3 regions of the Defluviitalea raffinosedens genome follow, and region 3 is predicted to be linked to each of the others. Evidence: riboswitches for the same ligand, from Rfam matches in the RefSeq annotation. Region 3 holds a riboswitch; each other region holds the start of a gene.

Region 1 (10,461 bases), on a different contig from region 3:
TTCTCGAAAGGAAGAATGGAAGAAAAATGTGAATTGGATCATTACATTGGTGTAGCAACCTCAAGTGATGAAACTGCAGAATTTGATGTATTGAAAGTAGAAGACAGTACCTGGGCAGTCTTTGAATCCATTGGGCCCTTCCCGGAAACACTTCAAAATGTGTGGGGTAGGATATACTCAGAGTGGTTTCCATCTTCAGGATACGAGGCGGTTGAAGGTCCTGAAATTTTATGGAATGAGAGTCCAGATACTGGAAATCCAAAGTATCGAAGCGAAATCTGGATTCCAGTAAAGAAAAAAGACTATTAATTACATTAATATTTATTATTTAGGGTACTCCTAGTAAGAGTGCCCTTCTCGTAAATGATACAATTGGTGGATATATTCCCGCCTTCCCGCCTACTGATAGTGCAAAAAGTGGCGATGACGTGTTTCCGACTACCGACAGTGTAAAAGACATCAATTCACCCCGTTCGTTGCATGTGGAGACAGTTGTGAGACTTTCTCGTAAATAAACAGGATTAAGAGAGGTTGTATTTATAAAATATGTGGTTTTGACTACGATTTGCCAATGCAGAAGTTATGTCATTGGCAAATTTTTTTATTATCAATCCTTTGTAAACTATTTGCCTTGACATAGCTTTCATTGCATGACTATAGGGATCTAGTGTTGTAAATATTTAGTAAGTTTATTGCGGCGGCAGAGTTTTGGTCTTGTTCCCTATTTTGAAGTGATTCTATTCGTAGTTTGGCATGCAATATCGTAAAAAATAGTGTATATTAAATTTTCAGGGCAATAAACTTGATTTCACTAGACGTATCATAATGGTGATTGATCACGTTATGAAATCTCACAACGATATCCTGGAATGGTATCTCGTTACTGGTTTAAGACTTTATCTCAATGTCTTACCTGATCTAGAGAGAAAAGCATTTGAAAGTGAACTGATAGAAATTCTAGTTCAAAGATATTCCATGCAAAAAACGGGGATATTATTTTTAGATTTCCAAGATTCTTTTTTATAGCATATTCGAAAAAGACAAACCGTTAAAATGCTTATCGCTAAAAAGGCATACAACAGAATTTTATTCCATAAGAACTGATAATGGACATTTTCTTTGTTATGATGTTATGACAAAGCCTAAACAGAAATAAGGAACAGATTAAAGAGAAATTCAAGTAGTTTAACGGATTAATTTCATAAATGTATTCTTGTGTAAAAAATAATAGTATTTGAAAATTTATTGATTTTATATCACTTAAATGGTAAAATACAATATGGAAGAAGTATACAGTATCCAATTTTATTATGGTTGATTAAAAACATTAACAAAAAGCCATAGAATAATATTGTGGAAGACAAGATTTAAAAATTAATAATGTTGTATGAAAAGATTGCGGGGGGACTCGTAAGAGTTGAGAAGGTAAAACCTGACCCTTTGAACCTGTCAGTTAACACTGTCGTAGGGAAGCAATGAATTGTTAGATTAATGATGAAATGCGTTCCTTATGAAGGAGCGCTTTTTTTATTACATAGGAAATTCTGTGGAATTTCCTATGTCAAAAAAGCTCTGCGGCAGAATATAGCCTCTCACATATTGTATTTTGTTGATTTTACCGAACGCGTTCGGTGCGAGTGGTTCACAAGCGCAACTCTTATATGCGAAATAATTCTTGCAAAGGCCCCAATTTTCTTATTTTATCTGTATAACACAGTTGTTTTTTGACTAACAATTTTTTGAAGAAACAGTAAGAAAGATGGTGATGCAGTCTATATTCGTAAAATGCTATGAAATCATAGAAAGGAAGAGGAGAAAATGACAAAAGAGGAGATTCAAAATCAGATTGCCCAGACAGTGGAAACTGTAAAAAAGACTAACCCTATGGTAGGTTCCATTACCAATATGGTAACCATTAATCTCGTAGCCAATGCACAACTGGCTGTCGGAGGTTCTGCTGCTATGGTGTATCTGCCTGAAGAAGGAGAAGTTTTGGCTAAATCTGGTCAAGCTATGTATATCAATGTGGGGACACTTTTACCCATTCATGAGGAAATATTACCTTATGTAGCAAAAACTTTACGAGATACTTTCAGATACAATTTCTTGATGAACTTTATAAAGCAAGTGCAGCAGATATAGCCAATAATCCATTTGAAATAGAGGAGGTTTAATGTATGAATACTTTAATTGCAGTGGCCATTGCGCCTTTTGGCATTGGAGATGAACTTTCATCTGAAGTTGCAGAAGTGGTGAAAGTGATTCGAGAGTCGGGATTGCCAAACAGAACCACTTCCATGTTTACGGAAATAGAAGGTCCCTGGGATGAGGTGATGCAGGTGGTGAAAGATGCAACCTTTGCACTGGCAAATAAAGGCATCCGAACGGAAGTGGTGTTAAAGGCAGATATTCGTCCAGGATTTACTAACATGATGAACAGAAAGGTTCAAAAACTCAATGAAATTTTAGGAGAAGAAAATTAGTATTCGCATAAATTCAGTCTTTTAGGGGGATAGATGGAAGTGAGAGAATATTCAACTCAGATGGAAGCCGCAAGAAAAGGAATCATTACAGAAGAACTAAAAAAAGTAGCTGAAAAAGAACTGATGACCGTTGAGGAACTGATGCCATTAGTTGCAGCAGGAAAAGTAGTAATATGTGCAAATAAAAATCATAAATGCCTTGATCCGCAGGGTGTAGGTTCAATGCTAAAAACTAAGATAAATGTGAATTTAGGCGTTTCGAAAGATTACAAAGACTACGATATGGAAATGAAAAAAGTGATGGAAGCTGTCAATATGGGCGTCCATTCAATCATGGATTTGTCTTCCCACGGAGATACCATTCCTTTTCGAAGGAAGTTGATTGCAGAATGCCCGGTTATGATAGGAACTGTACCAGTATATGATTCCGTTATCCATTATCAGAGAGACCTGGCCACCCTTACAGCAAAAGATTTTATTGATGTCATAAGGCTCCATGCTGAAGATGGAGTGGATTTTATCACTTTGCACTGTGGGATTACAAGAAAAACGATAGAACAGATCAAGGAGCATAAAAGAAAAATGAATATCGTATCCAGAGGAGGTTCTCTTGTATTTGCATGGATGTGCATGACAGGTGAAGAGAATCCTTTTTATGAGTATTATGATGAAATCTTGGATATATGCCGTGAATATGATGTGACGATATCCTTAGGAGATGCTTGTAGACCGGGATGTCTTGCCGATGCGTCGGATGTATGTCAGATTGAAGAACTTGTAAGACTTGGAGAGCTTACAAAAAGAGCCTGGGAAAAAGATGTACAGGTTATGATTGAAGGACCAGGACATATGCCGATCGACCAAATAGAAGCCAATATGAAAATACAACAGACGATTTGCAACGGAGCACCTTTCTATGTGTTAGGTCCATTGGTAACGGATATTGCCCCTGGATATGATCACATCACGGCTGCGATTGGTGGCGCCATTGCAGCTTCAGCCGGTGCGGCTTTCTTGTGCTATGTGACTCCTGCAGAACACTTAGCATTACCAAATTTAGAAGATGTAAAGCAAGGGATTATTGCTATGAAAATAGCAGCCCATGCAGCAGACATCGCAAAAGGGGTAAGAGGAGCACGGCAGATTGATGACAGAATGGCAGAAGCAAGAAGAAGCTTTGACTGGGAAGCCCAGTGGGAATGTGCGATAGATCCTGAAACTGCAAAAAGAATCCGTGAAGAAAGGAAGCCAGAGTTCGAAGATACATGTTCCATGTGTGGAAAATTTTGTGCAGTAAGAAGTATGAACAAGGCACTGGCAGGCGAACATATCGATATTTTGTGATTGAGTCCTGGCTAGTGAATTATTAAGTTAACATGATAATTTGAAGAATAAAATTTTTCCAATAAAATAGTGATGGCTGATTGCCAGTATTTCTATTCTGTATTTGAATATAAATACCTTCTGTTTATTAAATCAAAGTGATTTATAACAGGAGGTATTTTTTGCGCAAATATCAATTCAGCATTATTTCTATACTAAATAAATTGATTATTGATAAACTTCTTTTTTTATGTATAATGGTGTATATACACATATAAATACATATGTAAACATACATATAAATATGTAAATATGGATTAAATTCTAAATTCAACTTACAGCTAAGATTTTAATTACCCCCTTCGCCTGATCAGATTAAAAGACTATTAAATCTAAAAATGTAAATTAGGCGGCAAGGTTTATGATGAGAGGAAGAAATACCATGGATACTCAGGAAATGATTAATGAAATCAATAAACTCAAAAGAGAAAAAAAGGCTATCATACTTGCTCACAATTATCAAGCACCAGAAGTTCAAGATATAGCAGATTTTGTTGGGGATTCACTGGGACTTAGCAGAAGAGCTGCCAATACCGATGCGGATATTATCGTTTTTTGTGGTGTACATTTTATGGCAGAAAGTGCAAAGATTTTTTCACCGGATAAAAAAGTTCTTTTGCCGGCATATGATGCAGGATGTCCTATGGCTGATATGATTGATGCGGATCAGCTAAGAGTATTGAAGAAAAAATACCCCAATGTTCCGGTGGTATGTTATATTAATTCTTCTGCGGAAGTTAAAGCAGAAAGTGATATATGCTGTACTTCAGCCAATGCAGTAAAAGTGGTTCAATCCATTGACAGTGATAAAGTTTTATTCGTACCAGATCAAAACTTAGGGAATTATGTAGCGAAACAGATACCCCAAAAGGATGTCATATGTTGGGAAGGATTTTGCATAACCCATCATAAAGTAAAGTGCAATGTATTGGATATGGTTAGAAAGCATAGAAGCAATACAAAGATATTAGTCCACCCGGAATGTAATCCGGATGTAGTTGCAAAAGCAGATTTTGTAGGAAGTACATCTCAAATCATACAATATGTAGAAGAGTCGGATGAAAAGGAATTTGTTATAGGAACTGAGATGGGTGTACTTCATTCTTTAGAAAAGCAGAATCCTGATAAAAAGTTTTACTTGCTTTCCCCGTCGTTGATATGCGTTAACATGAAAAAAACGCGATTGGAAGATGTGTATAGAGCATTAAAAGACGAAATTTATGAAATCGAAGTCGACAAAGATATTATGGCAGCAGCTAAAAACTCTCTTGAAAGGATGCTGAAAGTATCTTAAGGAGTATAGAAGAATGAAGAGAAGGTATCTTGCAAATTTTAACCTGGATAAAATAAAAAGAGAATACTGTGATGTGCTCATCATAGGTAGCGGAGTAGCCGGCCTTTATACATCCATCAATATAGATCCTAAATATCGTGTAATCGTTTTATCAAAGGATATGATTAATGAAAATAACAGTAATTTAGCTCAAGGGGGCATAGCTGCCAGTATCAGTCCCGAAGACAGTATGCTCCTTCATTTTGAAGATACAATAAAGGCAGGCAATAACTATAATGATAAAAAATCTGTACAAATACTGGTGGAAGAAGCTTTAGAAAATGTCAAAAAGCTTATGGATATGGGCGTCCAGTTTGATAAAGATGAAAAGGGAAATATAAAATTAACCAGAGAAGGAGGACATTCAAAAAACAGAATTTTTCACTATCAGGACAGAACCGGGAAAGAAGTCATGAGGGGTTTGACCAAAGAAGCATTAAAGAGAGAAAATATTATCATTAGGGGAAATCAACTTGCCATAGATCTGTTGACACTGGACTTTAAATGCTTAGGTGCTTTAGTTAAAAATGGGGCAGAAACCTATGCAATACTGTCTAAGGCCGTTGTTTTAGCTACTGGAGGGATAGGACAAGTTTATAACTATACAACGAATTCAGTGATTGCTACAGGGGATGGCATTGCTATGGCTTACAGAGCAGGAGCAGAGATCATCGATATGGAGTTTGTACAATTCCATCCAACTGTATTATACAGCCCCAATGATCATAAAAGATTTTTGATTTCAGAAGCTGTAAGGGGAGAAGGAGCTGTACTCAGAAATAATAAAAAAGAGGCATTTATGGGTAAATATCATAAACTTAAAGACTTGGCCCCCAGGGATATTGTTTCCAGAAGCATTTTTAATGAAATGATCAAAGAAAATACTCCTTATGTTTATCTGGATATAACCCATAAGGATGCAGATTTTATTAAAAACAGATTTCCAAGTATCTACCAGGTTTGCTTGTCTAAAGGGATTGATATGACCAAAGACTATATTCCTGTCTGTCCGGCACAGCATTACCTCATGGGAGGCGTAAGAACAGATTATTTTGGAAGGACGAGTATTGAGAGACTGTATGCCTGTGGAGAGACTGCTTGTACGAAGGTTCATGGAGCCAATAGGCTGGCAAGCAATTCTCTGTTAGAAGGTCTGGTATTTGGGAAAAGAGCAGCAGAAGACATAAATCAAACCATAAATAAATTAAAAATAGAAGAGCCTTTGATTAAAAATGACGAAGTTTATGAATCCATAGACCAAAATGAAATTCAGGAAATTAAAACGAAAGTCAGAGAAACAATGGGAAGAAATGCTTTTATTTTTAGAAGCAAAGAAGGATTATATGCAGCCTTATATATGATGAAGGAAGTATTAAACCGGTTACAAGCTTGCAGTGAAGACAGCAAGGCATTTTATGAATGTTTTAATATTGCAACAGTTGCGTATTTGATTATTCAGGCTGCTTTAAGCAGGGAAGAAAGTATAGGCAGTCATATGATGATAAATAGGGAGGAATCTAAATGCTTAATTGGATTTTAGTGGATGAAATCATAAAGAATGGATTAAAGGAGGACATTAATAACATTGATATAACGACAGACACTTTAATAGATGATGAAAGTAAGTCAGCAGCACAGCTGCTAGCTAAAGAAGAAGGGGTTATAGCAGGACTTAATGTCTTTGAAAGAGTATTTAAGATATTAGATCAAGATGTAGTGGTTAAATTTAATGTTAAAGATGGAGATAAAGTTGACAAAGGTACTGTGATTGCCCGAATAGAGGGAAGCACTAAAGCCATTCTTAAAGGGGAAAGACTTGCCCTTAATCTGCTTCAAAGAATGTCAGGCATAGCTACTGTATCCAGGAAATACAGCGATATTGTTAAAAATTTTCCTGTAAGAATAGTGGATACCAGGAAAACGACTCCTGGACTTAGAATTCTTGAAAAATACGCTGTGAGAGTTGGAGGGGCTTATAATCATAGATTCAATCTGTCAGAATCGGTTTTGATTAAGGATAACCATATTGTTGCAGCAGGTGGAATTAAAGAAGCGATCCATAATGTTAAGGGGAAAATATCTCATACGATTAAAGTTGAAATTGAAGTTGAAACCATAGAAGGACTTAAAGAAGCCATTGAAGCTGGAGCAGATATGGTTTTACTTGACAATATGAGCCTTGAAGAGATGAAGAAGGCAGTTGAAATAGGCAAAGGAAAAGTTATTCTGGAAGCATCCGGAGGAATTACCCTCGATGATTTGGTTGATGTTGCCAAGACCGGTGTTGATATTATATCCGTTGGGGCATTAACCCATTCTGTAAAGGCTATGGATATAAGCTTAAAATTTATAAGTTAATGATATTATTTTTTCCATATGTGAATCCAAACATCTCCTGTTGATATCAGTATATAACAGGAGATGTTTATTTCTTTTATAGAATTAAATAAATAAGAATAAGTATTGTTTGTATAATTATGAATATTTTATTTTTTTATTGTATATATGTTGGAAAAATGATATAATCAGGAAGAGAGATGGAAGGTCATTTGTAATAAGTCCTTTAATTTTTCTAATATTTTAATACTTTTTATGGAATGTCTTTACTAAAACAAGTAAAGGTTCTTTTTCTACAAAGATATGCAAGAGATATTAAAAGTGAGTAGAAAATTAATTCAAAAAATATTAAGTTGTTTAGGGAGCAGACATATGGAAAAGAAAGAAAAAATTTTTGCTTTTACAGAAATAATGCTTGTAGTCATATGGATATTATGGGCGGCAGACCTTGATTGGACAAAGAAGTCAATTCTTGATTATTTAATTATAGCATTAATTCCAGTTAATATAATTTTGTGGATTATCAAGGCTGTATTGATTATTAAGAGAAATAGACTTATAGAAGAAAGGGATAAAAGCCTAAAAAGTATGGGATGAATAAATGGTATTTATTAGTCTGTATTTCGGTAGAGTTAGCTCTTGTTGATGTTAGTTTACAACAGGAGTTTTTTTATGTGAAGAAAGGTGTAAGTGTTTAGTGAATACTTACAACATTTATACTTTTTCCATGATGCAAAGCGATTTTGGAAAATCATCAGACCAGTACGGAAAAACTGTAGATAAAATAGAAACATAAGGTAAAAAAGGAATGAGTAAAGCTTGATTAGAAAAGACTTATTTTTCTTATAGACTTAGTAAGGAAGTTTATAGTAAAATATTAAAAAAGATTTCAGGTATGAGATAAAGTTCGAAAACCAATAAAAAAGTTGTGAAAAATATGGGGGGATCACGTGCTCAAGCAAAGGCTAAGAGGCAAAGTGTCTATTATTTCTAGTTATGTTGAAATCTACATAAGTCTAATTATTTTAGTCGGGATTGTCATTTTATCAATAGGGTTAGTACAAGATTTGTTTCAAATGGTTCAATCATTTTGCAATGGGGCTACACTATTAAGTACGGAAGATTTTTTGAATCATGCACTCCAGTTGATTATTGGGGTTGAATTTATCAAGATGTTGGCAAAGCATACGCCAGGAAGTGCTGTTGATGTATTATTATTTGCTGTTGCCAGAAAGTTAGTAACGAACCATGGATCTATGTTGGATGTGCTTATTGGTGTTTTGGCAATAGCCATATTATTTGCTGTTCGAAAGTATCTTAGTTCTTATACTTATAAAAGCAGCAAAGGGATACTGGTAAATGGTGGAGTTTCTGTAATGGATATCAATAGTAAGATGGGCTTAAATATTCCAACTGATTTAGGACATACCGTTGCAGGTATTGTTGCAAATTATGCAGAACAGCATGAGGAAAGAGTTAAGCCTGGTTATGAAGTAGAATTATCGAATCTAAAGTTAGTAGTCTATTCTATGGATGAAGATTTAATTAAGCAGGTAGAGATTATAAAAATGAATAACTAAGTTTAGGTGTAAGTTGATTAAATAATGATACCTATTTTCATAAATTTCATATTGTTACGTAGGCGCCTTCTGTTTGCATGGCTTGCAACAGGAGGTATTTTTTTGGAACAAGTATAGAATGGTGTCAAATGGAGAAACTTATCATGTTCTTTAAGAAAGAGTAAATAAATGTGAAGACAGTGATATTTATAAAATATTTTACTGAGATGAGAATAAATGTAACAAAAATCAAAAAATAAAAAATTTTATTGAGAATCGGGAATGGATTAAGTATAATAGATTTAAGTATTTTCAATATAAATATTGAGAGTACTCAAGCTAAGTCAGAAAATTATTATCATTTTATAAAAAACATAGGAGGATGGATAAGATGTTAAATCCCGAGATAGTTAAACTTTTAAATGAACAAATCAATAAAGAGTTTTTTTCTGCTTATCTGTATATGGATATGGCAAATTATTATGCGGATCAAGGTTTGAATGGTTTTGAAAACTGGTTTTTTGTTCAAACACAGGAAGAAAGAGATCACGCATTATTGTTTAGACAATATCTTTTAAATAATGGTGAAAAAGTTGTTTTAACAGAAATCGCTGCTCCAAATGAAAAGTATGAGAACTTTAGAGAGCCTTTGGCAAAAGCTTTGGAACATGAGCAGTATGTAACCGCTTCCATTAATAAAATATATGAAGCTGCTTTTAAAATCAATGATTTCAGAACAATGCAGTTCCTTGACTGGTTTATTAAGGAGCAAGGGGAAGAAGAAAAAAATGCGGATGATAATATCAAAAAGTACGATCTTTTTGCCGGAGACCCAAAAGGCTTATATATGCTGGACAATGAATTGAAAGCCAGAGTATATACGGCGCCTTCTTTAGTATTGGATTAATTTCACATTTCTTAAGTTATATTGCACCTTCTGTTGATTCTAAATTACAGCAGGAGGTGTTTTTTTATTTTCTTGAATTTTTGCAATCATGAACTTATAATAAATACTAACATGTAGAAATTCCTGAAATTATATAAATTTATATGCCAGATTGCAGGTGATATGATGTTAACATATGATTTTGAAAATGTGAAAGAACCGCTCTATGAATATATTTATAAATGTATAAAATCTGACATCGTATCTGGAAACCTGAAACCAGGAGAAAAGCTTCCCTCCAAAAGGACTTTTGCCCATAACAATGGGATTAGTACCATTACCATTCAAAATGCATATGATCAGTTAATCAGTGAAGGATATGTATACAGCTTACCGAAGAAAGGATATTTTGTAGCAGATATTGATGTCAGGACAAGCACACCCAAAGAAGCAAAGATTACATTGGATATTAAATTACCA
Region 2 (10,461 bases), on a different contig from region 3:
TTTCTGATGTCAATAGCCTCCAGCATTGGCTCATGAATAATGGACTGATGTTTAACAGGTAATTCCAAAAAAACAGGCAACCTTTGATCCGTCATTTCTTGGTTTTCACAGGTACAGCAAATGTGAACATTTTCATAGCCCTCTCCCCAGTCGGAGGGCAAATTTTTATAAAAACGGTCAGGTCTTTTGGTTACAATGAAAAAATTAAGATCTGAACGCAGTTTAATATACCGCCAGGCATCTGTACGCCACTCATCTGCTATTGGATGAAAAAAATCAGATGTAAAACAAGTGTATACGAACTCCCCATCAGCTTTAAGTTTATATTCGCCCTTGCGGTTTTTCTGAACAGGAAGATCGAATGATGAAGTCTTTTGAACTACTGAAGCATCTTTATCAAACTCTGCATCCCGCCTGTATACATAACAATGCGCACATCCCGGGCTAATTTTCGTACATCCATGCCATGGATTCCAGGTAGGCATTTAAAACTCCTCCTTATATAAACTTAAACTTGAAATTAAACTTAAACTTGAAATTACAGTTTCAGTTCCATATGTTCATAACGGGATGCCAGACCCTTGGAAGGTGCTTAACATAATTCTTCTTAATTATTAGGGTTTAAGGGCTTCTTAAAGGTTTCTATTTGTTCTTTGGCCTCCGAAGATATTGAATCCGCTAACCGATTATGATTCATAGATTGCGAAGTCAAATAGCTTTGTATATGATTTTTATTCGTATTTTCTATCTCATATTTTAATTCACTGGCAGATAACAAGCTGCTTCCGGTACCTCTTACGATCACTTGCTGCAAGCCGTCTGATGTGGCTACTATAATATGATATTTTTTACTGTGGTCATAAGAAAATTTTTCAATATACTGGTCTGCGGTCTGGGCTTCCTTTGTATATACGACATGAATATTATGATAATCAATCATTTCTTCTGTATGCCCTTTGACCCTATAGGCATCAAAAACAACAATAACTTCACATTTTTTAGTTGCTTTATAATTGCACATTATATCTAAAAGTTTGACTCTTGCACTGTCCATGTCGTCCTCAGCTAATTCTTTAAGTTCAGGCCAAGCATGAATAATGTTGTAACCGTCCACTAGAAGATACGTTCCTTGCTTTGACTCTTTAGGTTTAGGCTTGTCTTCAATTTTAGAACGCATTGCTTCATAATAACGTTCCACGGAGGATTTTGATTTTTTCCAGGTGGATTTCTTTCCTTGATTGGACACGGTTTGTCCTAAAATCTGATCAATTTCCTCTAAGCTAATCCATTCCCTGTCTGAAAAGGTTTGGCTTTGAACTTCTTCTTTGAAGTTTTCCTTTTTGGACTTAAGATAGCTTTCAATATGCATATAATCTTTTACTTTATCCCAGCTGACATAAAAACCTGCCCCGTAGGAGCAAAAGATGGAGCCTGTAGGATTCTCTGTATCTGCTTCAGAATCATAGCCTATTCGCTGTATAACTTCTTCTGCATTATGACAAAGCTCATAGCCCTTTAAGGTACAGTATAATCTTCCAAAGCCCTTCGTGTAAGACATCAACTCTTTATGATAATTTCTCATGGTGACTACAGGAGCACTGCCTACCAAAGTGGTCATTTCACCATCAGTCTGGAGGATCTCGCTGGTTCCATACATCTTTTCAATATCCATCATGGCTCGTCCCACCATTTCTCTGGGAACTTCCATCTGAAAACTATAATAGGGTTCAAGCAATATGGAATTGGCTTCTTTTAATCCCTGACGTACAGCGCGATAAGTAGCCTCTCTGAAATCTCCACCCTCTGTATGTTTATTATGGGCGCGACCGGATACCAGCGTTATTTTCATATCCGTAATTGCCGAACCAGTTAACACCCCTTTGTGAATCTTTTCTTCTAAATGGCTTAAAATAAGGCGCTGCCAGTTTCTTGCTAAAAGGTCTTCGCTGCAGTTTGTTGCAAACTGAAGTCCACTGCCCCGTTCTCCGGGTTCCAGTAATAAATGAACCTCTGCATAGTGCCTTAGGGGTTCAAAATGCCCAACCCCTTCAACCGTATTGGTAATGGTTTCTTTATAAACTATATGACCGTCATCAAAGGTCACGTCCAAATTAAAGCGATCTTTAATAAGACTTTGAAGGATTTCGATCTGGACCTCTCCCATAATTTGTGCCTGGATCTCTTGCAGCGTTTCATCCCATACAATATGCAGTTCCGGGTGTTCTTCTTCTATTTCTCTAAGTTTCGGCATAACTTCCCTTGGAGAATAACCATCGGGTAATTTGATCTGATAAGATAATACTGGTTCAAGAATCGGTTTGCTAAAATTTTGTTCAATCCCTAATCCTTCACCGGGTTTCGTTTGCGTAAGTCCTGTTACAGCACAAACTGTCCCGGCAGAGATTTCTCCTACTGCCTCAAAATTTTTGCCTGAATAAATACGAATTTGATTGATTTTTTCTTCCCATCCGTTTCCTGATAAAACGTCTCTTACTTTTAATTTCCCTCCAGTAAGCTTCATATGAGTTAGCCTATTGCCCTGCTCATCTCTCGTGATTTTAAAGATTCTGGCCCCAAATTCTTCCGGATAAGAAGGCCCTATGGTATACTGAATCAATTTTTCCATAAAATACTCTATACCTTCCAATTTCAATGCAGAGCCAAAAAAGCAAGGAAAGATCTTCCGCGCTTTAATTTCTTCTTTAATTTGTTCTTCAGTGACATGCCCGGTTTCTAAAAACTTTTCCAATAAACGCTCATCCGTCATGGCCACTTCTTCATAAAACTCATTCCCATTATCTTTCTCAAAAGATATACAGGCATCGCTTAACTGACTTTTAATAGATTTCATCAACTTCTCTTTATCCGTTCCTGGCTGATCCATTTTATTAATAAACAAGAACACCGGAATCTGATACATTTTTAAAAGGCGCCAGAGGGTCTTGGTGTGACTTTGGACCCCATCGGCACCACTAATCACTAATATGGCATAATCCAAAACCTGAAGGGTGCGCTCCATTTCCATGGAAAAATCTACATGGCCCGGTGTGTCCAACAGGGTAATTTGAGTGGAATGGATATCGAATACCGCTTGTTTGGAAAAAATGGTAATCCCCCTGGCTTTTTCAAGAGCCTCTGTATCTAAATAAGCATTTTGGTTGTCCACTCTTCCCATCTTTCCAATTTTACCGCTTAAATATAGCAGGCTTTCCGATAATGTTGTTTTCCCCGCATCTACATTGGCTAGTATGCCAATTACCAATTTCTGTCTCATAGATTTCAAATCCTTTATTTCTAAATGTATTCATCATCTTATATTTATAAGTAAAGTTTTTAACCTTAAAATTTAATTTCATCCAGTAATAGTATGATACCAGTAAAATTATTATTTTTCAATTTTATTCATCTGGTATTTATTCTTTTGCATTAACAAATGCAGAGATTTTCTATCATATTTGAATGAATTATTTTAATAACTGCAAAAGAACAATCTAACTTAATTTCATTTAATTTTCAATAATCCTTCTAATCATCTCTGATCACTTTTACACTGTATTGTACAGCAAAAGCCTGTGCTATGGTGTTAGATAGCAAATCTAAATACAGACTTTTTTAATCTTAAACATTTAATTCCATCTGCTATGCTTCTAACGGCTTCCATGGCATCTCTTTTACTTTCTCTTTTCCCTCTACAGATAGACGCCAGACATATACATAGGCCTTGATAACTTCTTTCGTATTTTCCAAATATATTTTTTCTATAACTCTGTTATACAGTACCCCTTCATCTTCCAATTCATCCAAGTTAGCCAGTACTTCTCCATCTACGCTGTACACTTCTCCCAATATCTTTTCTTCTTGCTTTGGCAGGATGCCTGGATAATCTTCAATATGATACATCTCATAATCATTAAGGATTCCTTTTCCTAAATATCGAACATTTTCATTATTGCTTAAATAATGATGATTACAATATCCCTGCATAAGCGTTCCATAGACAAATACATTGCATTTTTTCATATCTTAACTCCTTTAGCACAGAATCCTTTTCTAATGCCTCTAAATTCAGTAATCAATTCTTTTCTTATATCCATTTTATCATCATGATATATAAAACAACCCAAAAACTATATTTATATCCTCAAATATTAATGAGAGGTGTAATTTTTTGTCGAATTTTTGTAACATGTCCGAATACTGTTCATATACTAATAACAAAGGAGGTGAAAAAGATGAGAATAAAAAATGCAAATAATGTAGCAGGAGCAGGAAGAAACAGATGCAATGGTAATGGGAATGGCAATAACAGCGCTGTACTGCCGGCAAATATTAAAGACGTATTGAGATTCCTCAATGAAGACGATGTAAAAATCGTATTAAAATCTGGAAAATGTGAAGAAGTCGAAGTACTTGGTGTAAACGGAAACTTACTGGCAGCAGAATATGAAGATGACATCAAATTCGTTGACATCGATTGCATCTGTGAAGTCATTGCTGATCCTGAAGATGTCATCGAAGGATTATTCAAACAACATCGTTGTAACTGTTAATCTTTGTCCATCATAAAGGACGGTTCTTTAAAAACCGTCCTTTATGCTTTAAAATTGAATTTTATTGCCTATATCTGTGCAATTTGTTATGTGCAGGCAGTAAAAATACTCCTAAATATGAACATAAAAATCAATCTTTAATCCCCACTGCAAGTATGGATATAATTGCAAGAATCCCTAATAACCCTGTCGTAATAAAACCAGTCATAAGCCCGAATTTATCCCCTATAACCCCAAGCAAAACCGGCCCCAAGATCATACCCACACCATATATTGCCTGATAAAATCCCATGGTGGTAGTCCTAAGGTTTGGTTCTACATTTCTTATCACCAGTCCCATTAGCATAGGAAAAGTCATCGCTCTTCCTATGCCGCTGATGATCTGCACCAAGTAAAGCAAATATAAATTAGGAACAAAGGGAGTAAGAATACATAAAACTGTGTTTAATCCGAACCCAATAAGTAATGTGTTTTTACTTCCAAAATATTTTACAAATACGATCCCTGCCAACGCTGAAAATAATATTTGGGGAAGATTAAAAAACGTAGTTAAAAGCCCCAATTCAAACGAATTGGCTCCTAACTTAGAAGCCACGATTGGCGTAAATCCAAAAATCGTCGCAAAAGTTATAAATTGAGACAATATCCCTAAAAAGCAAATATGTAATATATCTATATTCTTTACAATGATAAGCAGATCAGATACTTTAAAGGGCTTTCTATCGATGGCATCTTCTTTTGGTATAAAAAAACTTAGAAGAAATCCCATAAGGCCTACAATGGTACTCAGCAAAAATATGTGCCTCACGCCTAAGTAAAGGGAAAGAATACCTGCCAACAAAACTGCAGTAAATTGTCCGATCATATTTGCTGAGTTAATGATTCCTATAGCCTTAGTGGATTCCGAAGGCTTATAATACCCAGAAAACATTACCGTAAAATTTACCCAAGTTGCTGCAGCTACCCCCGCCAGAAATCTTCCCCCTAAAAGAGTATAGGGACTTGGTAATATAAAAACTATAAGTGCACTAAAAATTGCTGTAAAAAGACCTAATACAACAAATATCTTTCTTTTATTAAATACATCTGATACGATTCCTAAAGGTATTCTTAAAATAGTCTGACTAAGTCCATAGGCTCCGGTGATCATGCCTATCATTCTATATGAAGCCCCCATATCTTCTGCAAAACTAGACAACTGGGGGACATACGCATATAATGAAAACCAAAATAAACCTGTTACAATGCAAAAGAGCACCTTTTTATTAGACATAATACATCTCCTAATATAATATTTTGGTAATTTATCTTGAATGTTTTGATTTATCTCTATTATATAATAAATTACCTTTATCAGGAGAGTAAATCGATAAATTTCGCAATTTTTTTCAAAAGTTTATCTTCTACAGCTAATACACAAAATCTTGGAAGATTTATTAAAACCTTTGATTTCTAAGACAGAAAGCAGCTGATTTTATATCCTTTTTCCCTAGAATTGCAGATACGACTGCTATTCCATCTATATTAGTATCTTTTAATAAAGATACATTATCTTCATTGATCCCTCCGATGGCAACGACAGGTATGGCTACACTCTGCTTTATTTCTTTTAGCAAATCTACAGAGACATCTCGTGCGTCTTGTTTCGTGCTGGTGGGAAATACTGCTCCCACCCCTATATAATCTGCTCCATCCTTTTCTGCCTTTTTGGCTTCCTCAAGAGTAGATGCAGAAACACCTACAATTTTATTTTCACCTATGATTTTCCTTGCAATTACACAGGGTATATCCCTTTGCCCTAAATGAACCCCTTCGGCATCTACTGCCAGGGCAATATCCAGTCGATCATTGATAATCAGAGGTATATTATATTGGCTGGTTATTCGCTTTATCCTAAGGGCCATATTATAAAATTCCAAAGAAGTTATATCTTTTTCTCTAAGCTGAACCAGCGTAACACCTCCTTGTATAGCCTCTTCTACTGCAGATTCTAAGTTTCTTCCTGCTAATATATCCCGGTCTGTGACAAGATAAAGTTTATAATCAACATTATTCTTCATCAATTTTCCCCCAATTCAATATTTCTTCCTCCGATAAATGATATATAGCATCCATGATTTTACTTTTCAGACTTCCACTTCCCTCGTATGGATCCAATCGGTTATAGGCTATTTCGCCTGCTATTCCCATGGTTGCAACCCCTGCAAGAGCCCCATAAAGATCATTGCTTCCTGCACCCAGATAAGAACCAATAAGAGAAGTGCACATACAGCCTGTACCTGTAATTCTTGACAGCATTTCATGTCCATTCTTAACTGAGTATAAAGTTTCTCCGTCCGTTATAATATCCGTTTTTCCAGTAATCGCAACAACTGTATGAAAGCTATTGGCAAAATCCCTGGCAAATGATTTTATACTGGACGAAACATTTTCACCGGTTGAAAAGTTTTCTGAGCTATCAACGCCCTTGGTTTGAGCATTGATGCCATATAAAGCCTTTATCTCCGATAAATTGCCCCTTACAACTGCTATTTTTATTTTACTCATAATTTCTTTCGCAATCTTTGTTCTGTAAGGTGTTGCTCCCACCCCAACAGGATCTAATACAACGGGAATATTAAATTCATTAGCTTTTTTTCCTGCTTCAATCATAGATTCCACCGTTCTGCTGTTTAGCGTTCCTATATTAATGACTAAGGAATCGGACAGTATAACCATATCCCTGACTTCATTTATGTCATCTGCCATAACAGGAGAAGCACCAATCGCCAGAGTAATATTGGCACAGTCATTGACTGTCACATAGTTTGTGATATGGTGTACTAAGGGTCTTAAATTTCTTACATTCTGTAATGCTCTTGAGATTTTATAATATATCTCCATCTTCAAGCCCACCTTTTTTGTATAATTCATAAAAATGATGGGTAGGTCCAACGCCCTTCCCGATGTCTAAAGCATGTTCTATTGCAATGGTGATATATCTTTTTGCACGATTCACGGCTTCTTTTATACTGTATCCCAGAGCTAAATTGGAAGCTATGGCAGAGGATAGGGTACACCCTGTTCCATGAGTATTTTTAGTGTCAATTCGCTCAGAGTAGAATCGTGTAATATCTTTTCCATCATAAAGCACATCCACAGCTTCTCCACTCATATGCCCACCTTTTAAAAGTACATTCTTCGCTCCTAATTTATATAGCTCCTGTGCTGCCTTTTCCATATCTTCAACAGTTTTGATGGCAATAGGTTTTGATGTTACTGTACGTATTATTTCTTCTGCTTCAGGGACATTGGGTGTAATAACAGACGCTCTTGGAATAAGTTCTTCGATTAAACTTTTCTTTGCTTCCGGCTTTAATAAAGAATATCCACTCTTTGAAATCATTACAGGATCTAAAACAATATTTACTGGATGATATTTTCCTATTTGACTTGCTATAATATGAATCGTCGAAGGTTGCGATACCATTCCAATCTTGACTGCATCCACTTGTATATCTGTAAAAATAGCATCTATTTGTGCTTTTATAATGGCCTCATCCAAATCCCGTACGTCAAAAACGCCTTGGGTATTCTGAGCAGTTATGGCTGTGATCACGCTCATACCATATACCCCATGGGCGCTAAAAGTTTTTAGATCTGCCTGTATTCCTGCTCCACCAGAACAATCCGAACCTGCTATAGTTAATACTTTTTTCATGATTGCTCTCCCCCTACAATTGTTTTTTGATATCCATCACTTTAGTAAAATCTAACATTTTAATAATGGCATAAGATATTATGCTTCCCCCGGTGGTGCTTATTAAGAATGGAGAGATATAAAAGAATGCTGTAACATCATTGCCTAATATCAATTTAGCAATAGGATAAGCCAATAACCCTCCAAGGATTCCTGTGCCAAGTATTTCTCCTGCAACTGCGAAAGCAGGCTTATTGGTCTTCTTGTATAAAATCCCTGCAAGAAATGCGCCTACCATGCTGCCTGGAAAGGCTAAAAGTGTCCCCGTACCTAAAAGATTTCTTAACAGAGAAATACCAAATGCTACTGCTGCACCATATCCTGGACCAAGAGCCACTGCTGTCAGAACGTTGATAGTATGTTGAACCGGAAAGCATTTTGATGCACCTATAGGAATATAAATAATATTCCCTGCGATTACCCCTATAGCAATAAATAAAGCAGACAAAGTAATCTTTTTCGTTTTCATTTTGATCCTCCTTATATCTCTATTTATTTCTATACATAAAAAAACACAAGCCGCAGGACTTGTGTTTTATGATTTTTGAAGTATGTAAAAATCCAGAAAATGTGATTTTACATCATACAATAAAATCAACAACACTTCCTACGCTGGAATTACCCAGATCAGGTTCATAGGGTCAAAGAATTACGGTTCTTACTCTCAGCCGGCCAAATCCGACTCCCCTGTGCAAAGGATTTTTAAGTTGTTTAATGAAATAATAACATAATTCACTAATAAATTGCAATACTATTCTGCTTTAATACTGGCTAATAGCTGTGTCTTAAGTGTTATATAATTAGCTTTTTCATAAAATCCAGAGTTTACAGTAATCATATTTCATCAATACTAATCTTTATCTGATGCTTCGGTTTGATCCTATATGGTCTGAATATTAAGGTGTACTTTTAGCGTGTGATGCATTTTTCTTAACCATCTCTATGAAACCTTCTGGATTAATGATTTTGCCCCCCTGAAAATCATATCCACTATCCAATAAATATTTAACAGCTTCCTCCTTGGTTAAATCAGGATCCACTTGAAGTCCTAAGGCGATTGTTCCAACTACATATGGTACAGCCCAGCTTAAACCACCATTTGTCCAATAAGCATATTTATTTTTTATGCTTTTATGACCATCTGCAGTTGTCCTTGCACCGGTTGGCACTCCAAAACTATCGTTCTCAATAAAACCCTTTGCCCATTGTGCTGTTTCGTAATTTCTATAATCATCTTTATCTTTATAAGGCTTGATCAATAAAGGAAGGTAATTAAATGTAGTCACATTTATGACCATAATATTATTTTTTTCTGCTTCTATAATTGCTTTTTTATAATCGTCAATATAGTTTTCTCTTTCATCCGGTGAATCTGAAAATCCTACTACTTTTATTTTCTGGTCTTCAGGTAAAGATTTATTTATTTCTATGAGTTTATATAAGGCTTCTGCATGGGTTCTTTGGTCTTCCAGCCATGCAGGATGCCCCAAAAAATACACATTCGCCTCAGGAGCTACCCCTATTTCAGCTCCAGCTAATAAACTAAGTACTGCCGGGCCATGCATTGAGGTATCCATACCATTTTCTTCCGACCTAATCTTGTAATACTTAAGATTTACATTAGAATATGCTTCATGGCCTTCAAGAAGAGGTTGGTCTATATATGCGATGTTTACATTTTTCCCTGTATAACCTAACTTGTGTAATTTTTTTATGTTTAACCCCGGATCTTTTCCATATTCAATCACTTTTAAAGGATCAAAATCATCCGGCATACGATTTTTACCCGGCCACTTTGTTAAGTTATCAAATTCCAGGGTATATAATAATTCTTCTTGTCCTCTTAAATCTAAATAGGATAAATTCTTTCCACGAACGTCCATATAAGCTTCTAGTTCTGTGTATATGAAAAATCTATATAGTAATAAAATGATTATCATTATAATGAGAATAAAACTCCACCTTATATTTTTTCCTTTTATCATTTAGTTTACTCCCCTTATTTATTAATATCTTTATCATTCTAAATTTAAACTACAATAGGATGGTTATTTTATAATACATCGCACTCCCTATGAAAGCTAAGTTTTTAACGCGACAAACTTTTCCAATGTTTGAAATTGTATCATATTTGTAATATATATTCAACAAATCTAATATTACAATATTGTA
Region 3 (10,461 bases):
AATAACTTTAAGCCTGATGTCATCATTGCTCTTGGTGGTGGTTCTGCTCTTGATGCTGCTAAGGGAATGTGGCTCTTCTATGAACATCCGGAAGCAGACTTTACAGGCATGGCACTGAAATTCATGGATATCAGAAAGAGAATTTATAAATTCCCAAAAATGGGTAAGAAAGCAAAGATGGTGGCAATTCCAACCACATCCGGTACTGGTTCTGAAGTAACTTCCTTTGCAGTTATAACCGATAAATCTAAGAATATTAAATATCCTTTGGCGGATTACGAATTAACTCCTGATGTAGCAATCGTAGACCCAGAATTTGTTATGACCGTTCCTCCTTCAATTACTGCAGATACCGGACTTGACGTATTAACCCATGCAGTTGAAGCTTTTGTGTCCATCTTAGCTTCTGATTATACTGATGCACTGGCTATGAAAGCTATCGAATTGGTATTTGAATATCTTCCAAGAGCATATAAAGATGGAAGCGATGCTGTAGCAAGAGAAAAAATGCATAATGCTTCTTGTATTGCAGGTATGGCATTTACCAATGCATTCTTAGGAATTAACCACTCCCTGGCTCACAAATTAGGAGGGGAATTCCATATTCCTCATGGTCGTGCCAATGCAATCCTTCTTCCTTATGTTATAGAATACAATGGAGAAACTACTCCAACCAAATTTGTTTCTTGGCCAAAATATGAAAAATTCGTTGCTCCTGAAAAATACGCATTAATTGCAAAACGTTTAGGACTTCCTGCTTCAACTCCTGAAGAAGGTGTTAAATCCTTAGCAAATGCAGTCAGAAACTTAATTAAAGAACTGAACATGCCAGCAACAATTAAAGATTGTGGTGTAGAGGAAAGTGCATTCCTGCAAAAAGTTGAATACTTGGCAGATCGCGCTTTTGAAGACCAATGTACAACCGCAAACCCAAGACTTCCTCTTGTAAGCGAATTAGTAGAAATCTACAAAAAGGCTTATTACGGAAAGTAAAATTAACATCAAAAAACTCAGCCAGGCTTAATACTATGGCTGAGTTTTTATTTCTATATCATAACTTCCGTCAGGCCTTTTTTTTATTTTTACCGGTTGCTTTGTATCCTTCGTTTTATATTCCCCATTTTCTAAAATTAAATCAATGGAGGAAGAACTTTTCTCTCCATTGATATATAGCGGCATTCCATCTGGTGCAGTAATTCTGATCGTATTTTCCTGGCTTTTAGTTATCTGTTTTGAAATACTTCTAACAGGAACATAAATACCTACAAATATAAATAAGACAATGATGAGCAGTAAAATTTCTTCCAGGAGCTGATATAAGAGTCTTTTATATATTTCCCTGTGCTCTGTCATAGAAAAACCCCTTATCATTGCTTCTATTCTATTGTATTCGTAAGTACTTGTATAACATACTTTATAATATAAACTTTTCTATAATTTCTTTTATGGCATGGTGATTATTATCATTTTCTGTTATATACTGTGCTGCTTTCTTAATATCCGGATGGGCATTCGCCATGGCAATTCCAAGGCCTGCTTCTTTGATCATATATAAATCATTAAAACTGTCTCCCACACATATAATCTCTTCTCTTTTTAATCCTAATTTCTGTCCTAATTTTCTTACCGCTAATCCCTTATTGGCATGAATGCTGGTAAATTCTAAATAGAAGGGCTTCGAAAAGAACATATGGAGCTTTCCCTCTGTCCAGGTTCTTAACTTTTCTGCTATTTTTACCAGTTTCTCATGTTCATCGTAAAAAAGAACTTTTATAACGTCCCTCGTAATACCAGTAGAAAAATCTCCTATTTCTACGGATCTTAAACCGGTTATACTGGTATATCTTTTTGAGTATTCATTGCTTTTTTCTACAAGTAGCTCATGATCAAGATAGGTCTGTGCATATATATTTTCTTTTTTGGCAAAGGAAAATAAATACTGTGCATATTCTAAAGGAACATCTTCTTCGCTGATGATGTTTAAATCTTTGGTTTCAAAAATCACTGCACCATTATATGAAATACCATATTCATCTTCTTTCTTAAGGCCTAACTCTTCTAAATAAGGGTTGATGGAAATACTGGCTCTTCCTGAGCAAAGTACAATTTTTACACCCTTTTCAATTGCTTTTTGTATTGCGTCTTGATTTTCTTTTGTTATTTTTAATTCATCATTTAAAAGTGTATCATCCATATCAATTGCTACCATTTTATATCTCATTTTACTTTTCCTTTCCTTAAAATGATCTTTTGAGTTCTTTTAATTTGACATTTTCTATGGAATATTATATAGTATGTATTGAAAGAACATGTTCTTTTAACTGAATATGCGTCCGCTAGGGGAGCCTTTTTGGCTGAGAGTGTGCATCTATGCACTAACCCTTTGTACCTGATCCAGATAATGCTGGCGAAGGGAAGCGAAATTTTGGTAAACCTCCTGCGGACAAAATTAAAGGAGGATTTTTTTATGTTTGGTGAAGAAGCATTACAAAACTTTATTGAGTCACCTCTAGGTAAGACGATCATTGTCTTAGTCGCTTTAATTCTTGTGGCCTTGTTTGCGGGAAATCTTTATAAAAAGAAGAATCTTTCCGTTAAGGCATTAGCTTATTCCGGACTTGCCATCGCCCTGGCCACCATCCTGTCTAATTTTACTTTGTTTCAACTGCCCCAAGGGGGTTCTGTTACACCATTTTCCATGATGTTCATTGTTCTTATAGGCTATTGGTTTGGACCTTTTGAAGGGATCTTGGCAGGTGTAACGTATGGACTTTTACAACTTGCCCTGGGAGGATATGTTGTTCATCCTGCACAGCTTTTATTAGATTATCCTTTGGCTTTTGGGGCTCTGGGATTTTCCGGATTCTTTAAAAAAGGCTCTTATTCTCTTATTTATGGCTATATTGCAGGGGTAATGGGGCGATTTGTATGCAGTTTCTTATCCGGATGGATTTTCTTTGGCTCCTATGCATGGGAAGGATTTGATCCCATTACTTATTCCATACTTTATAATTTGTCCTATATTGGAATAGAAATGGTATTAACCATTCTTCTGTTTATGATTCCATCCTTCAGATTTGCACTCAATCATATTAAGAAAACCGTGAATGTCAACGAATATGCTTAAAAATCTTAAGAAAATCCGTTGTAATCGCCAAAAAGCAATTACAACGGATTTTTAATGCCTTATACTTTAAATCATTTATATTAAATGATACAACATCTTTGTGTATATTTCAACAAAATTCATGTTTCATAGCTTTCATATAAATTTATAACATTCATGACATTTAAATTCCCTTTATTAATTAGCATACGTCATACTAATTGAATAAGGGAGTAAAATCTATAGACCTTATTAAAACAGTGGAGAATATACCCTATTGTTTAAAATCTGCTCGATTTCATCTATGCTTTTATTCTGTGCGTTTATAATAAGTACTCCGTGATGTTTATGGTTCGATCTTTTCTCTATGGAAGATGTCAATTCCGGCCTTGTATCCTCATTAATTTCTATCCAATTGGGATGATTAATATATATGTAAGCATCCACCGGATATGGATACTCGTCTTCATAGACTACCTGATACCCTCTTTGCTCTAATTTATCTTTGAATCCTTCTAAACCTCTTTCTATGGCTACAACCATAAAAACACCTCCATAGTTATAGTGTCTCCATGGAGGTATCTGTTATTCTTTAATTTATATTCTCTTGCCTTTATTTTTTAGTTGTGCTATTTGCAGAGCCTGTGCTTCTTCTGCAGACAGTACATATGAACTTTTTCCGTTTTCTATTGGCTTTGCATAGGTATAGGAACCTTCCCTGCTATGTATGCCATTGAGTACTATCCCATCATCATAATCATCTAAAAGCGCAATGGCATAACATAGATCTCCACCCATATCACCAAAAGCATTGTAACGGACAATTCCTGCTTTTTGAATACAACTTTTTAGGTTTCTTTTGATTTGATTACATTCCTCTACGATTCTTTCATTGTCTTTTTCAACTTGCATAACCTTCTCTATATAATCCAGCAGGAGGTCTTCTATAGGTCTTTCTTTCTTGCCCCCCATGAAGTAATTGTACTTTTTGTTGAGCTTACTCAATCTTACCGATAATATGATGACAATAATAAATAAAATGATTGAAAAAGCACTTACTCCTATTAATATTACGCTGCTGTACTCTGAAATGATCCTCATAATGTCCACTTATTTCACCTCTGAACCCCTATTTTCAATAGATTGAATTAAATATAAAATTCTTTCCAAATCCTCATCGGAATAATATTCTATTTCTATTTTTCCTTTTTTTCTACCCTTAGTAATTTGAACTTTCGTTCCTAAGATATTCTTCATTTTATTTTCAATTTCTTTGAATATTGGCGGCATTGCTTCATTTTTTTTCTTTTTTCTCGGTTTTTCCAGTATATCTTTGATCAGTTTTTCTGTTTCCCTTACACTCAGGTTGTCTTTAAGTATTTTGTCAACAACTATAATTTGTTCTTCTTTACCTGGAAGAGCTAGAAGCGCTCTGGCATGCCCTTCGCTAATACTTCCTCTGACTAAAAGTTCTTGAATGCTTTCATCTAATTGAAGGAGTCTAAGGGTATTTGCAATGGCTGAACGACTTTTGCCTACCCTTTTTGCCACTTCCTCCTGCTTAAGAGAAAAAGAATGAATGAGCGTTTCATACGCCTTTGCTTCTTCTATCGGATTCAAATCTTCCCTTTGCAAGTTTTCTATTAAAGAAATCTCCATCACTTCATCATTACTATAATCTTGAATAATTACAGGCACTTCACTAAGTCCTGCCATTCTTGCAGCTCGCCAACGCCTTTCCCCTGCCACAATTACATAAAAACCACCTTGCTTTTTTACAATCAAAGGCTGAATGATTCCATGTTCCTTGATCGACTGCGATAGTTCTTCCAGTTTTTCTTCATCAAAATTTTTTCTTGGTTGCTCTTTATTAGGCTCTATCTCATTTATAGGAACTATTTTGATTTGTCCCACACTACTTTCTTCCGGCAAATCAGATATGAGAGCAGAGAGTCCTTTTCCTAATCCTCTTTTTGCCACTATGCTTCCTTCCTTTCTAATATTTCTGCGACCAGTAATCTGTAACTTTCTGAGCCTTTTGATTTTTCATCATACATCATGATCGGCAATCCATGGCTGGGAGCTTCCCCTAGTCTTACATTCCGCGGAATGAGCGTTGTATATATTTCTTTTGAAAAATATTTTTTAACTTCTTCCACTACCTGCAGGGACAGATTGGTCCTGGCATCATACATTGTAAAAAGAATCCCTTCTATATAGAGATTTGGATTAAGTTTTTTCTGAACCAATTTTATGGTGCTGATTAAATGGGTCAATCCTTCTAAGGCATAATATTCACATTGAATGGGAACCAGTACGCTATCTGCAGCAGTTAGTGCATTAAGCGTCAGTATATTTACCGCAGGAGGGCAATCAATAAAGATATAATCATAATCTTTATTAATTTTCTTAAGAGCATTGCCAAGCACATACTCTCTTTTTTCGACTTCCAATAATTCTATTTCTGCTCCCGCCAAATTCATATTGGAAGGGATCAACTCCAGATTCTTCATAGGCGTCTTTAATTTAATATCATTGATGCTGATTTCTCCAAGAAGTACATCATAGATTGTTTTAGTGAGTTCATTTTTTTGAATGCCTAATCCGCTAGTGGTGTTTCCCTGGGGATCTATATCAATGGTAAGAACTTTATATCCCTGTTCTGCTAAACCAGCAGATACATTAATATTGGTAGTTGTCTTTCCTACTCCACCTTTTTGATTAAAAACTGCAATTACCTTTCCCAAGCTATTTCCCTCCCGTGGCTTTCTTTTGATTAATTATACCACGATTTTAGTATAAATGAATCCTATCTATAATAAAATTTAAAAATGTTTCACGTGAAACAAAAAATTAAACTGCCGCCATAGACTATTATATCGCCTACAAACAGCAGTTTAAATAGGTATTTTATATATTTGCAAAAACCTCTAGTTTCCTATGGCATACTTTGATTTCAAGAGGTAAATCCGGGCCTTTTTCGCCGTCCACATCTGATTCGAAAAAATATTTTTCAGTTTCCAAACAAGAAATTTTGAATTCACTTTTCCTTAAGAATAAAACATTAGGATCGTCTAAATGTTCTCCTTTTAAGATTTTTAGAAATAATACAGCCAATTCATGAAAAGGTCTGGCTTTTATGCCTACAAAATCAAAAAAACCGTCATCTACAGCAGCACCTTTAGCCAAGCGTTCAAATCCGCCAGCACTATTCCCATTCAACACCAAAAAAAGATAAAACAAATCTTCTATAACCGTATCTTCACTTTCTATTCTAAGGGCAAAAGGCCTGAATTTGGGAAGTTGCTCAATTCCTTTGATGTAGTACGCCAGCTTCCCTAAGGTATTCTTAAAATGAAGATCTATCGTTTGAGATACGTTGGTAAAAAGGCCACCGCAGCAAACATTGATAAAATAATTATCATTAACCTCTCCAATATCCACTTTTTTAATGTTATTTCTTAGAATAATATCGCAACACGCACCAACATCCTTTGGCAAATTAAGATGTCCTGCAAAATCATTGGCGGTACCAAAAGGAAAGATGCCTAAAGGGATAGTTAAATTATTTTTTACCATCGCGTTAATAATTTCATTCACTGTTCCATCCCCACCGGCAACAGCTAAAATTGAATAATCATCATTGCTGATCTTTCCTACGGCCTCTGTAATATCTCCTTTTTTATTACTTCTAAAAATACTCACATCATAACCAGCAGTTTGAAACTTATGAATAAATGTATCGAGCTGCAGGTGAAAACTTTTATCTCCTGATGCCGGATTATAGAATAATTTGATTCGCTTCAAACCTCATCCCCCTTTTACATCTTTTCAGGGCTTTTAACACCTAAAAGATAAAGACCAGAGGATAATACAATTTTTACACTATAAACAAGAGCCAATCTAGCTTTTTTAACTGCTTCATCTTCTGTTAAAATTGGATTGTCATGATAAAACTTATTGAAAGCTTGAGCAAGATCCACTACATAACGAGCAATAAATGAAGGTTCTAACTTTTCTGCAGCGTCTTTTACCTTTTCTGGGAACTGACCGATAAGACGGATCACTTCAATAGATGCAGGGTCTGTTAATACATTAAAATCTATATTCTCTTCATCTACTTTAATGTCTGATTTTCTCAAAACACTGCAGGCTCTGGCATGAGTGTACTGAACATAAGGGCCAGTTTCACCATCAAAATTAAGAACCTTATCCCATGAAAACACCACATCTTTGATTCTGTTATTGCTTAAGTCATTAAAGACTACTGCTCCAATTCCTACTTGTTCTGCAACAGTTTCTTTATCTTCCAAATCAGGATTTTTATCATTGATAATCTGTTTCGTTTTCTCAATAGCTTCTTTTAAAAGTTCTTCAAGCAAAACTACATTTCCTTTTCTTGTAGAAAGCTTTCCGGTTTCCATGCTAACAAGACCAAATGGTACATGAACCAATCTGTCATACCAGTCATAACCCATTCTTTTAATAACTTCAAACCATTGAGCAAAGTGCAGATTCTGTGCCAAGGCAGTAACATAAATACATTTATGAAAGTCATATGTATTCTTTCTATAAATGGCAGCAGTAATGTCTCTGGTGGCATATAAAGTACTTCCATCTTTTTTGGTAATCAAACATGGAGGCATATTGACATCTTCTAAATCAACGATTTTAGCCCCTTCACTGTCTTTAAGAAGTCCCTTTCTGTCTAATTCCTCAATAATAGCTTCCATTTTATCATTATAAAAACTTTCTCCGGCATAAGAGTCAAATTCCACACCAAGTAACTTATAAACCTTATTAAATTCTTCTAAACTAATATCTTTAAACCAATTCCAGAGAGAAAGGGCTTCCTCATCCCCTCTTTCCATCTTAGTAAACCAGCTTCTGGCTTCGTCCTCTAGGGATGGGTCTTTTTCAGCTTCTTCATGAAACAATACATAAATACGCATTAATTCTTTGATTCCACCCTGCTCTACTGCTTCCTTGCTTCCCCATTTTTTATAAGCCACAATTAATTTTCCAAATTGAGTACCCCAGTCCCCTAAGTGGTTAACACCTATACAATTGTATCCTAGATGCTTATAAATCCGATAAATACTTCCTCCGATCACTGTAGATCTTAGATGTCCCACATGGAAAGGCTTAGCAATATTAGGCGCTGAATAATCAACAACAATATTTTTTCCTTCCCCTTCATTGGAACTTCCGTATTTTTCTTTAGACTTTAATACACTTTCGAGAATAGCAGAAGCAAATTTAGCTTTATCAATATAAAAATTAATATATCCTGTAACATTTTTTATTTCTTTGATAAAATCCGGTTTTTCAAGAACTTTAACAGTTTCTTCTGCAATCATTGCCGGTGATTTCTTAAAAAGTTTTGCCAGACGAAAACATGGAAAGGCATAATCCCCCATATCGGGACTTGGAGGAATTTCTAACATAGAGATAATTTCCTCTTTCGATAAATCATTAAATTGCTTGTATAAAAGATCTGCGATCTGTACTTTAAAATCCATTATATTCTTCCTTTCTAATATATATGTCAAAAACTCTCGTCAAGAGACGAGAGTGCTTAATTTCCCTTATATGATTGTATCTTTATACATAAAAAAAATCAAGGCGTATATAATATCTTTTCGTGATATAGCCTCAATAATCAAACATTTTAATACAGAAGACATAATTTAATGAATATCAACAATACGTTCTTTGATAGCATAAACAGCTGCCTGTGTTCTGTCACATACATCTATTTTTCTAAATATATTAGATACATGGTTTTTGACAGTTTTTTCACTGATGCAAAGCTTTTGAGCAATTTCTTTATTTAATAACCCTTCTGTAATCAGCTGAAGTACTTCTATTTCTCTGCTGGTCAATCTATTCTTTAGCTCTGATTTTGGATTAGAGGGCGTTGGCGTTTGATTCATTTTCCTAACCAATTGTGCTGCCATATTAGGCTGAATATAAGACTCACCCTCATAAACCGTATGAATTGCAGTAATTAAAGCCTCTGAATCTGAATCTTTCAAGATGTACCCATCAATGCCTGCTTCTACGGTTTCCAAAAGGTATTCGATCTCATTATGAATGGTTAACATGATAATTTTTGAAGGGCAATTCTCTTCTCTCAATCTTTTAACTGCTTCGATCCCATTTAAAACCGGCATATTAATATCCATTAAAATAACATCCGGCTTTTTTTCCAGAGCTTTTCTAATAACTTCTTCTCCATTCCCAGCTTGGTCAATCACCTCGATATCATCTTCTAATTCTATAAGTTGCTTTAATCCTTCTCTTACCATTGAATGATCATCTGCAATAATAATTCTAATATTTCTTTTCATATTACTACACCTCATTTCCTTTCAGCGGAATTCTAATATAATATCTTGTTCCTTGATTAGGTTGGGAGCGAATGGCAAATTCGCCATCCAATAATTGAACTCTTTCTTTCATACTGGAAAGCCCAAAACCACTGCCGTCATCTCTTATCCTTTTGTGTACTTCATTCACATCAAAACCTTTTCCATTATCACTGATAAAAAGCTCTATATTCTCTTCCAGGAATGAAAGCTTTACAGTGGCTTCTGTTGCCTGGGCATGTTTTAAAATATTATTTAATGCCTCTTGTGTTAATCTGAATAAAGTAAGAGAAATAATAGAAGGAAGAATACGAGGCGTTCCATGAGTAATAAATTTAACTACTGTACTGTAGTTTTCGTTAATTTTTAAAATGTATCTTTCTAAAGTTGGAACAATACCTAAATCATCTAAAGACATGGGTCTTAAATCATAGATAATCCTTCTGACATCCTGAATACTGATTCTAACCATTTCTTTTAGATTGATGAGTTCCTGTCTTGCTTTATCTAAGTCCCTGTCCAGGAGTTTAATACATAACTCTGATTTTAAAACGACATTAGACATGGATTGAGCAGGTCCATCATGAATTTCTCTTGCAACCCTTTGGCGCTCATTCTCCTGAGCTTTTAAAATCTTTATTCCCAGGCTCTTCTTTTCTTGTAAATCTTCAATTTGATTAGAAATATCTTTTAAATTTCCTGTTAAAAAGTTCATCGCAATTGCCACATGATTAATGAGATTTTCAGCTTTCTCTACAGTTTTTGCAGAACGTTTAAGCCGGATCTCTAATTCATTTCTTTTTTGAATGAGCATCTGTTCTCTTTCTTTTTCAACCGCTAAATTGATCCGTAGCTGATCAGCTTTGGCATATATTGCTTTCATTTCTTCCTGAGAATATTGATCAAAGTTTTTACTGACTTGCATAAGCTCAAGTCTACTTTTCTTTAAAGCCCTCTCAAAATTTTGTACCAAATCCATAGTAT

Evidence for each region. A riboswitch is a leader RNA that binds a small molecule or an ion and turns the genes downstream of it on or off. The one in region 3 is predicted to bind thiamine pyrophosphate.
Region 1: linked by a shared signal. The riboswitch ahead of JOD07_RS09505 (hydroxyethylthiazole kinase) and the one ahead of thiT (energy-coupled thiamine transporter ThiT) in region 3 are both predicted to bind thiamine pyrophosphate.
Region 2: linked by a shared signal. The riboswitch ahead of thiW (energy coupling factor transporter S component ThiW) and the one ahead of thiT (energy-coupled thiamine transporter ThiT) in region 3 are both predicted to bind thiamine pyrophosphate.

What each region holds. Positions count from the first base shown of each region.
Region 1 is NZ_JAFBEP010000012.1:1,967-12,427, forward strand. Features, by position in the region: gene JOD07_RS09495 (AraC family transcriptional regulator) at 1-309, shown strand, start outside; gene JOD07_RS09500 (hypothetical protein) at 826-1,026, shown strand; TPP riboswitch at 1,391-1,489, shown strand; gene JOD07_RS09505 (hydroxyethylthiazole kinase) at 1,819-2,142, shown strand; gene JOD07_RS09510 (MTH1187 family thiamine-binding protein) at 2,178-2,483, shown strand; gene thiC (phosphomethylpyrimidine synthase ThiC) at 2,523-3,827, shown strand; gene nadA (quinolinate synthase NadA) at 4,231-5,160, shown strand; gene nadB (L-aspartate oxidase) at 5,174-6,739, shown strand; gene nadC (carboxylating nicotinate-nucleotide diphosphorylase) at 6,721-7,557, shown strand; gene JOD07_RS09535 (hypothetical protein) at 7,909-8,133, shown strand; gene JOD07_RS15825 (transporter associated domain-containing protein) at 8,487-9,116, shown strand; gene JOD07_RS09545 (ferritin) at 9,487-10,002, shown strand; gene pdxR (MocR-like pyridoxine biosynthesis transcription factor PdxR) at 10,168-10,461, shown strand, end outside.
Region 2 is NZ_JAFBEP010000002.1:235,410-245,870, forward strand. Features, by position in the region: gene JOD07_RS03045 (DUF5131 family protein) at 1-485, opposite strand, end outside; gene JOD07_RS03050 (translation factor GTPase family protein) at 608-3,274, opposite strand; gene JOD07_RS03055 (gamma-glutamylcyclotransferase family protein) at 3,640-4,020, opposite strand; gene JOD07_RS03060 (hypothetical protein) at 4,233-4,550, shown strand; gene JOD07_RS03065 (MFS transporter) at 4,681-5,823, opposite strand; gene thiE (thiamine phosphate synthase) at 5,987-6,610, opposite strand; gene thiM (hydroxyethylthiazole kinase) at 6,600-7,433, opposite strand; gene thiD (bifunctional hydroxymethylpyrimidine kinase/phosphomethylpyrimidine kinase) at 7,417-8,250, opposite strand; gene thiW (energy coupling factor transporter S component ThiW) at 8,264-8,758, opposite strand; TPP riboswitch at 8,877-8,988, opposite strand; gene JOD07_RS03090 (S8/S53 family peptidase) at 9,186-10,229, opposite strand.
Region 3 is NZ_JAFBEP010000010.1:48,635-59,095, forward strand. Features, by position in the region: gene adhE (bifunctional acetaldehyde-CoA/alcohol dehydrogenase) at 1-993, shown strand, start outside; gene JOD07_RS08915 (hypothetical protein) at 1,027-1,353, opposite strand; gene JOD07_RS08920 (Cof-type HAD-IIB family hydrolase) at 1,415-2,221, opposite strand; TPP riboswitch at 2,329-2,433, shown strand; gene thiT (energy-coupled thiamine transporter ThiT) at 2,468-3,127, shown strand; gene JOD07_RS08930 (YkuS family protein) at 3,359-3,649, opposite strand; gene JOD07_RS08935 (DUF4446 family protein) at 3,704-4,207, opposite strand; gene JOD07_RS08940 (ParB/RepB/Spo0J family partition protein) at 4,217-5,089, opposite strand; gene JOD07_RS08945 (ParA family protein) at 5,086-5,853, opposite strand; gene JOD07_RS08950 (YegS/Rv2252/BmrU family lipid kinase) at 6,017-6,913, opposite strand; gene argS (arginine--tRNA ligase) at 6,928-8,628, opposite strand; gene JOD07_RS08960 (response regulator) at 8,797-9,459, opposite strand; gene JOD07_RS08965 (sensor histidine kinase) at 9,464-10,461, opposite strand, start outside.